DNA from 3 places in the Thalassobacillus sp. B23F22_16 genome. Region 2 is predicted to be linked to each of the others. Evidence: riboswitches for the same ligand, from Rfam matches in the RefSeq annotation. Region 2 holds a riboswitch; each other region holds the start of a gene.

What was found. A riboswitch is a leader RNA that binds a small molecule or an ion and turns the genes downstream of it on or off. The one in region 2 is predicted to bind S-adenosylmethionine.
Region 1: another riboswitch for S-adenosylmethionine. It lies ahead of ACGTNI_RS05980 (methionine biosynthesis PLP-dependent protein); the one in region 2 lies ahead of ACGTNI_RS04730 (homocysteine S-methyltransferase family protein).
Region 3: another riboswitch for S-adenosylmethionine. It lies ahead of ACGTNI_RS12545 (Na+/H+ antiporter NhaC family protein); the one in region 2 lies ahead of ACGTNI_RS04730 (homocysteine S-methyltransferase family protein).

Annotation. Positions count from the first base shown of each region.
Region 1 is NZ_JBIEKD010000005.1:55,218-59,433, forward strand. It holds gene ACGTNI_RS05975 (hypothetical protein) at 1-783, shown strand, start outside; gene ACGTNI_RS05980 (methionine biosynthesis PLP-dependent protein) at 835-1,947, opposite strand; SAM riboswitch class I at 2,026-2,134, opposite strand; gene ACGTNI_RS05985 (DUF3231 family protein) at 2,309-2,821, opposite strand; gene ACGTNI_RS05990 (DUF2188 domain-containing protein) at 2,962-3,426, shown strand; gene ACGTNI_RS05995 (M14 family metallopeptidase) at 3,645-4,216, shown strand, end outside.
Region 2 is NZ_JBIEKD010000003.1:172,739-176,954, forward strand. It holds gene pruA (L-glutamate gamma-semialdehyde dehydrogenase) at 1-645, opposite strand, end outside; gene ACGTNI_RS04720 (proline dehydrogenase family protein) at 680-1,597, opposite strand; gene ACGTNI_RS04725 (BrxA/BrxB family bacilliredoxin) at 1,857-2,294, opposite strand; SAM riboswitch class I at 2,458-2,568, shown strand; gene ACGTNI_RS04730 (homocysteine S-methyltransferase family protein) at 2,654-3,706, shown strand; gene ACGTNI_RS04735 (dihydrolipoamide acetyltransferase family protein) at 3,784-4,216, opposite strand, start outside.
Region 3 is NZ_JBIEKD010000015.1:7,520-11,735, forward strand. It holds gene ACGTNI_RS12545 (Na+/H+ antiporter NhaC family protein) at 322-1,653, opposite strand; SAM riboswitch class I at 1,749-1,851, opposite strand; gene ACGTNI_RS12550 (glycoside hydrolase family 13 protein) at 1,997-3,664, opposite strand; gene ACGTNI_RS12555 (STAS domain-containing protein) at 3,949-4,216, shown strand, end outside.

The sequences.
Region 1 (4,216 bases), on a different contig from region 2:
GACCCTGAAAACGAAAAAGCTTTAAAATCATTGCCGGGCGGTGGCAGTACAACTAGATCTGCTGCTTCTCAAACAGATTCGCGATGGGGGAAAGTTTTTGCTGTCATTGTCCCGCTTTCCATGCTGCTGGTTATGTTATATATGGCATACACGAAATTCAGCAGTGGAAGAATGGGTGGTTTTGAAGGAGGAGACGGAGCGGCGTTCATCGGCGGTGTTGCTGTATTATTATTATCTTTTGCGACGCTTGCTTTTGGAAAAGGGAAGGCACTGGATCGTATTTCCGAGCACATTACAGAAGGTTTTGTATTTGCTTTTAAAGCGATGGGACCTGTCATCCCGATTGCCGGCTTTTTCTTCCTGGGAAGTGGAGATTTCGCCGGAAGCATTCTGTCACTGGGAGAAGAGGCCAGTCCAGCATTTTTGTTCGATCTCGTGCAGGCAGGTCAAAATGTAATCCCGGAAAATATGGTGCTGTCTGCCTTTGGTATTCTGATTATCGGTATGATCACTGGTTTGGATGGGTCTGGTTTTTCCGGTCTGCCATTGACAGGGGCATTATCTGGTGCACTTGCTTCAGGGAATATTGATCCTGCTACCCTGGCAGCTATTGGACAGATGGGATCCATTTGGGTTGGCGGCGGAACTTTGATCGCCTGGTCATCGCTGGTAGCTGTAGCTGGTTTTTGCGGGGTTTCTGTTATGGAACTTGTTCGCAAAAACTTCTTCCCTGTCATCATTGGGCTGATGGTATCCACTACTCTCGCTTTATTTATCTGGTGAAAATAGCCCCCTTACGCTCTTAGGGTAAGGGGGCATTTCCAAGGGGAAAAATCAGACATGCTGGTGCGAGTTTTCTAATGCCTGCTGTAGATCCTGAGTTAAATCCTCAACATTTTCGATTCCTACGGACATGCGAAGGAGCCTGTTACAAACTCCATAGCTGCTGCGAATCTCTTCTGGTATATCATAATGCGTCTGGGTAGCTGGATAGGTGATGAACGTTTCTGTTCCTCCCAGGCTCTCTGCAAATGTAATCAGTTTCAGTTGTTCGAGTAGATGTGGGACGGCTGTTTCATCCTGAACACGAAAGGAAACCATACCGCCTTTGCTAGGATATAAAACGTCAGCAATAAAAGGACTTTGTTCCAGGAACTTGACCAGCTGTTTGGCATTTTCTTCATGCTGTCGCATTCTCAACCCTAACGTCTTCATCCCTCGCATCAATAACCAGCTGTCAAACGGAGATAATACCGCTCCTGATGAATTTTGTTCCAAGCGAAGTTCTTCTAAAAGCTTGCCATCACGAGCTACTACTAATCCGGCAAGTACATCATTATGTCCGCCCAAATATTTAGTCCCGCTATGGAGAACGATATCCGCTCCCTGCTCAAGCGGACGCTGGAGGTATGGCGTGTAGAATGTATTATCCACGATTAATAAAATTTTGTTCTTTTCAGCAACCTTAGCCAGTGCCGTGATATCGATTTGTTTCATCAAAGGGTTTGTTGGAGATTCAATGAACAGTCCTTTCGTTCTATTTGTAATGACCTGTTCAAAATCTGCTGGGTCAGAGCTATTCAAATAGTGAAAGTTGAGGCCGAACTTTTTGAAATGAGTTTCGAAAATACGATAGGAGCCACCATAAACATCCTTCGTTACAATGAACTCATCCCCCGGTTCAAAAATCGAAAAAGTAGCCTGGATGGCAGCCATTCCTGAACTAAAAGCCACACCTCCTGCGCCGGATTCCAGATCAGCGATTGTCTGCTCCAACAAATCACGCGTCGGATTGCCTGTTCGCGAATAATCATACCCGCTTGATTTTCCGATCCCTTCATGCCGATATGCTGTAGAGAAATACACAGGAGGATTAACTGCTCCTGTTGCTGTTTCACTTCGGTTTCCTGTTTGTGCGAGTGTTGTATCAAGGTGATAAGTGCCCATCATTCCGTCTCCTTTATTGTAAAATAAAAAATCAGCCCTTCAGAAGAAGAGCTGATTTTACCGTCAATTAGCCACTTCTTCTTATTTTTCAAATGGATCATACCATTTGCTGGATGTAGCACCTCACCATAATGGCAGGTTGCTGAAGCTTCATCGGTCCAGTTCCCTCAGCTTCTCTTCATAAGAATTGTGAATATTCAATTGAAATGAGTTAATTACCAACATACAGGAATTTTGCTAATGATGCAATCACTTTTTCATAAAAACTTTCCCATTGCCAATAAAATTTTAACATGACTTTTAACATAGCTATATTTTAAAAGAAAAAACCAGACCATGTATTGATGGTCTGGTCCAGGGGTTAAACTGGTTCAGGTACTTTTGTATGCAGGGGAGGTGTTACCAGCCAGCCCTTCTCTTTATTCAGACGAAGCGCTTTAGCGGCAGCCTGGGTTTTGTTCATATGGAACTGCCCGAACATCATCGCAACGTCTTCACGCGTACACTGTCCGATGACCTGGCTGCAGGCAACCATTCCCAGTGATAAATCTGCGGAAACCTGCGCGCTGATTTCCGGATCGTTGAAACGTGCGCCAACCGGGATATCCTCTAACGTAGCATTGGATCTTTCTGGAGCGGAAGGAGGTAATGCTATCCCGTTCGTTTTCAGAATCTCTTCAATACTTTCTGATTCATGCTTGATTCCCTCAATTAACTCTTCAAGCAACTTCATCAATTCTTTATCTCCTGTATGGTTCATAAACGTCTGGTAACGTGTGTAATTTCCTTTAGCCACGGCTAAATAGGACCACATTCCGAACACTTCCCCATAATGGAGAGGCTGTTCTTTAGGATCGCCTGTTAAAATTCCCATTAGAAACACTCCTTTTTTTGTGGTACATAGCTAGTATTTATATTGACTGGGCAACCTATACCTGCCTAAAACAGGCAGAAGATGTTTAATATGTTCATTTATGCGGAACATATTAAACAAACGATTCAGGAGGTGACGTAATGCCTTGGGATAAGAATGATTATCCAAGCTCTCTGAAGAATTTAAATAGCGCCGTCAGGAATAAAGCGATTGATATAGCAAATGCTATGTTAGATGAAGGCTATGATGAAAACCGTGCAATCCCAATCGCTACAAGTCAGGCGAAAGAATGGTACGACAATGCATCACAAAAAGAAATAAATGAAATGAAAGATGTCGATGATAAGGAATTGAAGGAACGGGAAGATAAACAATATGACAACCGGCCGGAATTATTGGACCGTGGAGAACATGTTGTCGCCCATGATGACGGTTGGGCAGTCCAGGCTAAAGGAGCCAAAAAGCCTGACCAGGTGTTTGACAACAAAGATGAAGCGATTGATCGTGCAAAAGAAATTGCTGAAAATAAAGGCACCAAAGCTGTCATTCATAAGAAAAATGGAGACGTTCAGAACGAACACAATTATGAAAACAGCAACAAGTAATGAAACAGACCTCAAAAAAAGGTCTGTTTTTTTGTATCTCGCAATAAGGTTTGAACCAGCGAATGAAACTTTTGGAATAGATGAAGAATAAGCATAGGACGTATGTATCCTTCTGTTAGGGCGTTTTTCCTGAGTTGCGTTTTTTTGACAGGATTCCTCTAAAACTGTCTAGAAAGCTCAAAGAGAACCCGAATAAAATGACGAAAGGATGCATGGTTATGAAAAGAAAAGCATTAAATATCGCTTTATCTGGTGTGTTGTTAAGTTCAGGTCTTGCTTTTGGTACAGTAGACTCTGTAAGTGCGAACGGCCCGAATTACAATGGTAATGAAACGATCAAGAACGAGCGTTTGCATTCGTATAGTGAAATGGTCAAACTCCTTGAAAGGGTCGATCAAAAGTCCGAAAACTTGACGTTAGAAGTATATGGACAGTCTGTAAAAGATCGTGATTTATACCTTGCTAAGTTTGGGGAAAATGAAGATAATCCGACAATCTTATTTTTGACACAGCAGCATGGAAACGAAACATTGACAACGGAAGCTGCTTTGAAAATGGTTCAATACTTAAGCACAGACAGCAATGAAGTTCAACAAATCTTAGATAATGTAAATGTATTGATTGCTCCTCGTCTCAATGTCGATGGAGCAGAAGGCGATGTAAACTTCTCACTGGACGACTATGTCTCAGGGACACATACGCGTTATAACGCAAATGGAGTAGATCTTAACCGGGATCACGTTGACCGTGAGCAGCCGGAAACAAAAGCCCTGCATGAGAATGTACTTGC
Region 2 (4,216 bases):
CGCAGCAATAACAGGACTGTTACTGGCAGGCTTCATTACCACCGTATTACCTGTAACAATAGGGGCGATTGTAGTACCAGCCATAATTGCAAAAGCTAAGTTCCATGGCGGAATAACTACACTTACACCAATCGGCGTATAAACATAACGGTTATGCTCCCCATCACGACTATTGACAGGCTTTCCATCTTTTAGTTCCAGCATTTGACGACCGTAATATTCGAGGAAATCAATCGCTTCTGCCGTATCCGCATCGGCTTCCTTCCATGGTTTACCTACTTCATAGACAAGGTAAGCAGAAAATTCATGCTTACGCTTGCGCACGATGTTAGCAGCACGGAATAGAATCTCAGCCCTGGATGCAGCATCCCACTTTTTCCAGCTCTTGAATGCTTCTGCTGCTGATTGAATTGCTTTCTCAGCAGTCTCCTGATTGGCTTTTGAAACATTTCCTACCACCTGCTTTGTATCAGCAGGGTTCGTAGAAACAATTTTTTCTTCCGTGTGAATACGCTCTCCATTCACCACAAGGTCATAGTCTTTCCCTAGTTCATCTTTCACTTGTTTCAATGCAGCTTCAAATGCCTGCTTATTCTCCTCAATCGTAAAATCTGTGAATGGTTCATGACGATAAGCTGTTACCATTTATAAAACCCCTTTCAAGAAATTTATTTATCATTTATTTACTGAAAACACCTTTAATAGCAAAGGCGATATTCGCTGGTCGTTCAGCCATCCTTCTCATAAAATAACCATACCAATCATCTCCATAAGGCAAGTATACTCGTACGGTATAGCCCTCCTTAGCAAGGTCAAGTTGTGTCTGATTCCTCATCCCATATAACATTTGGAATTCAAATTGATCGGTTGGTATCTGATGTTCTGCTGCCAGCTCTTTCGTGTAATTGATGATTTGATCATCATGGCTGGCGATAGCTGTATAATTGCCATTCAATAAATTTTTCTTAATCAGATGCTTCAAATTGGCATCTACCTTTTCTTTATCCGGAAAAGCAACTTTTCCAGATTCTTTATATGCCCCTTTTACTAATCTCAAATAAGGATCATATTCATCGAGATCATCTATATCACAATCAGAGCGGTACAAATAAGATTGAATGACTGTACCAAGGTTGTGATAGGTTGTTTTTAATCGTTTATAAATATCCAGGGTACGTTCGCATCGCGATGAGTCTTCCATATCTATGGTGACAACTACCCCGTGCTTCTCGGCTGTATCAAGGATTTGCTCCATGTTTTCGATAACAAGTTCTTCATTGATGTCGAGTCCAAGGGAGGTAAGTTTTAACGAAACTTCAGAACCTAACTGATGTTCAGCGATCGTACGAATGGTTTCTATACATTCTTGTGAACGCTTTCTCGATTCTGCTTCGGAATTTACAAATTCTCCTAAATGGTCAACGGTCACTTGAAGACCTTGCTGATTCAATTGCTTAATCAAGGGTACGGCCTGGTCAAAGGTTTCTCCGCCGACTATTTTATCAGCTCCGAATTTTGGCCCCCACTTTTTCGCTAATTTATCCAGCAGCCGGTTATTCGATAAAAACAAGAAAAAGTTCTTACTAATGGCTTCCACTACCATCACATCCCTTCGCTTCACTTACGTAAAGAAGATGTTTCCCTATTCCTTGTAACCCTAACCTAATTATTTATCTCTTAAGAAAATTGTAACGATTATGACGGCTTTTAGACAAGGTGTGCCACTCACAAACATCTCCCTTCGGTTTTGTGGTTTAAACACAATCACAACTGAGATATATGGAAATGTCCTTCTCAACGCAAAAAAATCCGGTTACAAGGCACTAACCTTGAACCGGATTTTTTCACTTTAAATCTTATATTTCTTCACAATGCTCTTCAAATATGTTTTGGAGCTTTCCAATGACTTCCATTGGTTCAAATCCTTCGATATCATGACGCTCGACCATTGTAACGATTTCTCCGTCCTTCAAAAAAGCAAAAGAAGGTGAAGAAGGCGGGTAGCCGACGAAGTGCTGGCGAGCACGTTCCGTCGCTTCTTTGTCCTGCCCTGCAAATACGGTGACCAGGTGGTCTGGCCGTTTATCATAATGGATAGAATGTGCTGCTGCAGGACGTGCTACACCACCTGCACACCCGCATACAGAGTTAATCATCACCAATGTAGTTCCTTTTTGATTCAATGCTTCATCCACTTCGTCTGGTGTAGTAAGTTCTTTATAGCCAGCCTGGGTGATTTCGTTACGAGCCTGGTTGACGACATCGTTCATATAAATATTGAAATCCATGCGTATATCCCCTTTATAACAAGATTATCTTCTTAGATAATAGTATCAATATTTCCAGTTGCTTTCAATCAATCAGTAATTGCTAATTGCTTTCTATACAAAATTCTCTGAAAATACAGTTGACATTTCTGATTACACCCACTTATAATACAGGACAATTGCATAGCAACTCTTATCAAGAGTGGCGGAGGGACTAGGCCCGATGATGCCCGGCAACCATTCAGGCAGCTGCTTGAAAAGGTGCTAATTCCTACAGAAACCATTTTCTGAAAGATAAGAGAGGACTGGATACATAACTTCCCTCTTCTTATCAAAAGAGGGAAGTTTTTTGTAAAAGAAGAAAATACACCTGAGAGGATGATTGGATGACAAAAAGAAGTTTAGAACAACGATTGCAGGAAGGGCCGGTTATTTGCGGGGAAGGATACCTATTTGAATTAGAGCGTCGCGGATACCTTCAAGCTGGTTCATTCGTTCCGGAAGTCGCCTTGGATAATCCACAAGCCCTTAAACAGACTTATCGCGATTATATGCTGGCAGGTTCGGACGTCGTTTTAGCATTCACTTACAATGCCCACCGGGAAAAAATGCGGATTATCGGCAAGGAAGATTTATTAGAGCCATTGAACCGCCAGGCTATTAGGCTGGCCAAAGAAGTAGCAAAAGAACATCCGGAAGAAGAAGCATTAGTGGCTGGTAACATTTCAAATACTAATCTTTTCAATCCCGACGACCCTTCTTCAAAAGAAGACGTGCGTGCTATTTTTGCTGAAATGGTTCGCTGGTGCAAAGAAGAAGGGGTAGACTTTGTCAATGGTGAAACCTTCTATTATTACGAGGAAGCAAAGATTGCTTTAGAAGAAATAAAAAGACAAGGCCTCCCTGCTGTCATTACGTTTGGATTAATGGGGGAGAATGTATTACGGGATGGATATACCGTAGAGGAAGGCTGTCAGTTATTGAAGAAACATGGAGCTTTGGTAGTAGGAATGAATTGTTTCCGTGGACCAGCTACGATGCAGCCTTTTATGGAAAAAATTCGTGCAAATGTTGAGGGTTATGTAGGTGCACTACCCATACCATATAGAACAACGGAAGAACACCCTACCTTTTTCAATTTACCCGATGGGGGATGCTCTTGTACCCTGCCGACCGAGACTACCTTTCCAACATCGCTGGACCCGCTTTATTGCAACCGGTATGAACTTGCTGCCTGGGCAAAGGAAGCCCATGATATTGGAGTCAATTACTTAGGGTTATGCTGCGGGGCATCTCCAAGTATGCTGCGTGAAGTCGCAGAAACTGTAGGGAGAGTGGCCGTCAATTCCACTTATTCCCCAAATATGGAAAAGCATTTTATGTTTGGAACAGATAAAACCCTGCAATCTCATATCACTTCCTATAAGACAAAAGCATAGAGAGAGACCTTTTCAAAATTGGTTAGATATAATAAAAAACTCCCGTAACCATCTTAGGTACACGGGAGTTTTTCTTATTAATAAATTGGTGTATTATCTTTCGTTACCTTTTCCAGTATATCTTTAACACGCGCAAGGAAATTACCGGCAACCAAGCCATCAAGCACACGATGATCTAATGATAAACATAGATTCACCATATCTCTTGCAGCGAACATCCCATCTTTGATAACAGGCTTTTTCACAATGGATTCCACCTGTAAGATTGCTGCCTGTGGGTGGTTGATGACACCCATGGACTGCACAGAGCCAAAAGATCCGGTATTATTGACCGTAAAGGTGCCTCCTTCCATATCTGCAGAAGTCAACTTACCATTTCTTGCTTTCATAGCAAGGTCAGTAATGTCTTTCGCAATCCCCTTGATGCTCTTGTCATCAGCATCCTTAATGACTGGTACGAACAATTGATCTTCTTTTGCAACTGCAATATTTAAATTAATGGCTTTACGC
Region 3 (4,216 bases), on a different contig from region 2:
CCAATTATATTAGACATTTTTGAAAATAAGAGAGACAAATTTTTCCGAAAGAGAGACAGTTTTTAAAAAAAGAGAGAATTGAAGTCTTGTTATGAGACAATAGGTAAGCTAATTAGAACGACCATCACTTCTCTGTCCATATCAGCATCCTCATTATTCCCACGTTACTGTATATTCTTTTCATTTGCTGTTGGTTTTCCACCTTTCTATATGTACGAATGACATAGCCAAAAGTTTTCAATATTATCCAATTTCCTTAGAAAACCTGGCTTACACGTAGGTAGTGTTTTATTAAAAAAAGGTTCCGCTCTCCGCGGAACCTTATGTTCTGATCTCTACTTCTTCCCTTTTTTCAGTTGGTGTCCTGGTAAACTTCGGAAATCGGAAAACAATGGCCAGTAGGCCAGACAAAGCAAGCAGTATCGGATAAAAACTGTAAGGGACGATTTCCACCGGTGAAATCTTTGCTACCCCGGCAGCTGCAAGGATTTGAGCTCCATAAGGAATTAAGCCCTGTACCGCGCTTGAAAAGATATCAAGCAGGCTTGCCGACCTCCGGTTATCAATAGCAAACCGTTCAGAAATTTGTTTGGCAAGCGGCCCGGCCGTAATAATGGAAATCGTATTATTCGCTGTCGCGAGATTCACTGCTGAGACCAGACCAGCAATCCCTGATTCCCCACCTTTATTGCTATGGATTCGATTCGTGATCCTTTCCAGCAAAAATTCAATACCGCCATTTCTCCGAATCAGTTCAACCAATCCGCCAAGCAAGATGACGAGCATCGTCAGTTCCTGCATACCAGTAAAACCTTCACTGATCAACGTCACAAAGTCCATTATGGAAAATTCTCCAAGTGCCAGGCCGACAACTCCAGCAAAAATGATACCGCCAATCAACACAAAAATCACATTGACACCAGCGATAGCAAATCCAAGTACTCCAAGGTATGGCAGTACTTTGACGAAGTTGAATGGGTGGCTTTCCTCAATAGAACCTGCTGCATCGGCACTTAACACACCGAAAATGACAGCAGTTATTACGGCAGCGGGTAAAACAATAAAAAAGTTCGCTTTAAACTTGTCTTTCATTTTTGTCCCTTGTGTCCGAACAGCAGCAATTGTCGTATCAGAAATGATCGACAGGTTGTCCCCGAACATCGCACCGCTGATTATAGCACCCATTACTAACGCCACCGGGACACCTGTCTGTTCAGCAACTCCCAGTCCAATTGGAGCCAGCGCCACAATTGTCCCAACCGAAGTCCCCATGGAAATTGAAATGAAACAGCCAATCACGAACAACCCAACGACAAGCAGGCTTTGCGGAAGTATGGTAAGACCCAAATTCACCGTCGAGTCAACCGCTCCCATTCCTTCCGCTACAGAAGCAAACGCGCCTGCTAATAAGAAGATGATGACCATCAGAATGATGTTCGGATGCCCGCCCCCTTCCGCAAGCTGCATTACTTTCGTTTGGAATGTTTCTTTGCGGTTCATAAACAAGGCGGCAAATATAGCAACGAACACCGCCACAATGACCGGCATCTGATAGAAATCACCTGTAATAAGACCAGATCCGATAAATAATAAAATGAACATACCAAACGGAATCAGCGCGAACGGATTCCCTGTTATTTTTTCACTTTGCATATAAAAAACCTCCACTTTTATTATGCCCATTCCTGTTGTAATTTTGACCATGAAAAAAACTTCTTGCAGACGCAAGAAGTTACTGGTTATTTTCCTGCTTATCTGCCAAGTACCATGACTTGCTGGAATTAGCACCTTCCTATCCAGGAGGTTGCTGAAGCTTCATCGGACCAGTCCCTCTGCTTCTCTTGATAAGATCTCGATTTAATTATGGTTTGCTCATGCACTATTTTCACACTTTACAATAGAAAGAAGCTAGATGCAATAACTTGATTTTTCCATCCTCCCCATCGCCAATTAAAGAAATGCACCAATCGATCGTTGACAGGTGCATTTCTTGTTATTATTTAAATTTATAAACTCGAGCCTCATAAGGCTTGAATTTAACAGATTTTAAATTTTCCTCTGAATCAATCTCATAGTTGCTGAGCAAAAGCTCTGCCTCTTTATTCTGTAAGTTTGCCGGCAGCTCAAAATCAGCATCTTCTTCAAAAAGATTCGTGACAACCAATACAACCTCATCCTCCAACGCGCGAGTATAAGCATAAATACTATCGTGGTCTTCTAATACAAGGTCATAGCTGCCATAGATAAGAACGTCACTCCCTTTTCTCAAATCAATCAGCTGTTTGTAGTAATGGTAAATGGAGTTTGGATCCTCTATCCCTTTTTGTACATTGATTTCTGCATAATTCGGATTAAGCTTCAACCACGGCGTCCCAGTTGTAAAACCGGCATTCCTGGTATCGTTCCATTGCATCGGCGTCCTTGAATTGTCGCGGCCGTTTTTCCAAATGACCTCCATGATCTCTTCGTGAGATTTCCCCTCTTCTAATTCGTTGAAGTACATATTTTTAATGGCTACATCATTATAGTCCTCGATGGAATCAAACTTAGTATTGGTCATCCCGATCTCCTGCCCCTGGTAAATGAACGGCGTTCCCTGCATCAAAAAGTACATGGTCGCCAGACATTTTGCCGACTTATCCAGAAATTCCTTATCATTTCCCCAGGTCGAAACAGATCTCGGCTGGTCATGGTTTTCCAGGAATAAAGCATTCCACCCCCTGCCTTCCAGCCCCTTCTGCCATTTGGTTAAAATTTCTTTCAAGGAGTGGATATCAAGTCCGCCATCGGTATTTTTACCCCAGAGGTCAAGATGCTCGAATTGGAAGATCATATTGAACTTGCCGTTTTCCTCCCCGACCCATTTATCGGCTTGCTCGACTTTAACACCGTTAGCTTCACCAACAGTCATAATGTCGTAATTGTCAAATGTCTTTTCTTTCAATTCTTCCAGAAAAATCTGAATGCCTTCACGGTTCATATGACCTTCGAAGGAAGGGACAAACTTCTTGTTTTCCGGGTTAGGGAGATCTGGGAAGCCCGGGATCTTTTTAATATGGGAAATCGCATCGATTCGGAATCCGTCAATCCCTTTATCGAGCCACCAATTGACCATTTCATAAAGATTTTCACGCACTTCCGGATTCTCCCAATTCAAATCGGGTTGCTTCCGGGAAAACACATGCATGTAATACTCCTTGGTCTTCGCATCAAACTCCCATGCTGACCCGCCAAAAATTGATTCCCAGTTGTTCGGCTCCTTGCCGTCTTTTCCAGGATGCCAAATATAATAGTCCCGAAATGGATTGTCTTTGGAAGAGCGGGATTCGATAAACCACGGATGCTCATCAGAAGTATGGTTGATGACAAGATCCATGATCAGTCGCATACCACGCTTATGAACCTCTCTCAACAGCTGATCGAAATCAGCCATTGTTCCAAACTCCTCCATGATACCTTTATAATCACTGATATCATAACCATTATCATCATTCGGCGAGCTGTAAATCGGACAAATCCAAATCACATCTATTCCAAGATCCATCAGATAATCCAGCTTGGAAATAACACCCTGTATGTCGCCGATGCCATCTCCATTTGAATCCATAAAACTTCGCGGATATACTTGATATGCTACTGCTTCTTTCCACCATTTTCTGCTCATAATAGACTGCTCCTAACCTGTTGTCGTTAAATTATATCGTTAATGTGCAATCGATTGCACAAATAGACAAAAAAATAACAAGGTCAAACAACGACCTCTACTAGTTTCTCTTCATTTATCGTATAATTGCTTTTATCTATTGTCAAGCAGTAATTGAAATCGATTACATCCATTTGCTGTGCTGTTTATCCTTTACTTGTATATCTCCAATTATTTGGTATTATATAAAGGATTGATTGTTAGCGTCTTCTTCAACTATAAGTCAAACTTAAAGGAGTAATTTGATGGAGAAGGAATTCAGATATATCGGAGAAAAAATAGTAGATCATCGTTATGAATTGACAGAAACCTTTAATGAAGAAGTAATGAAGGTATATCCGGAAAATTTCGCTGAAACCGGTATGCCCGAAGCGGAATATTATAAAATTCGAGCGGATTTATTCAAATCCTTCGGAGAAGTTTTATATAAAGATGAAAAAGAAGTGCAGCAAAAGGTTTATGAGTGGGCAGAAGTAGCTGCTAAACGAACGATCGACTATCATGTATCCCTGA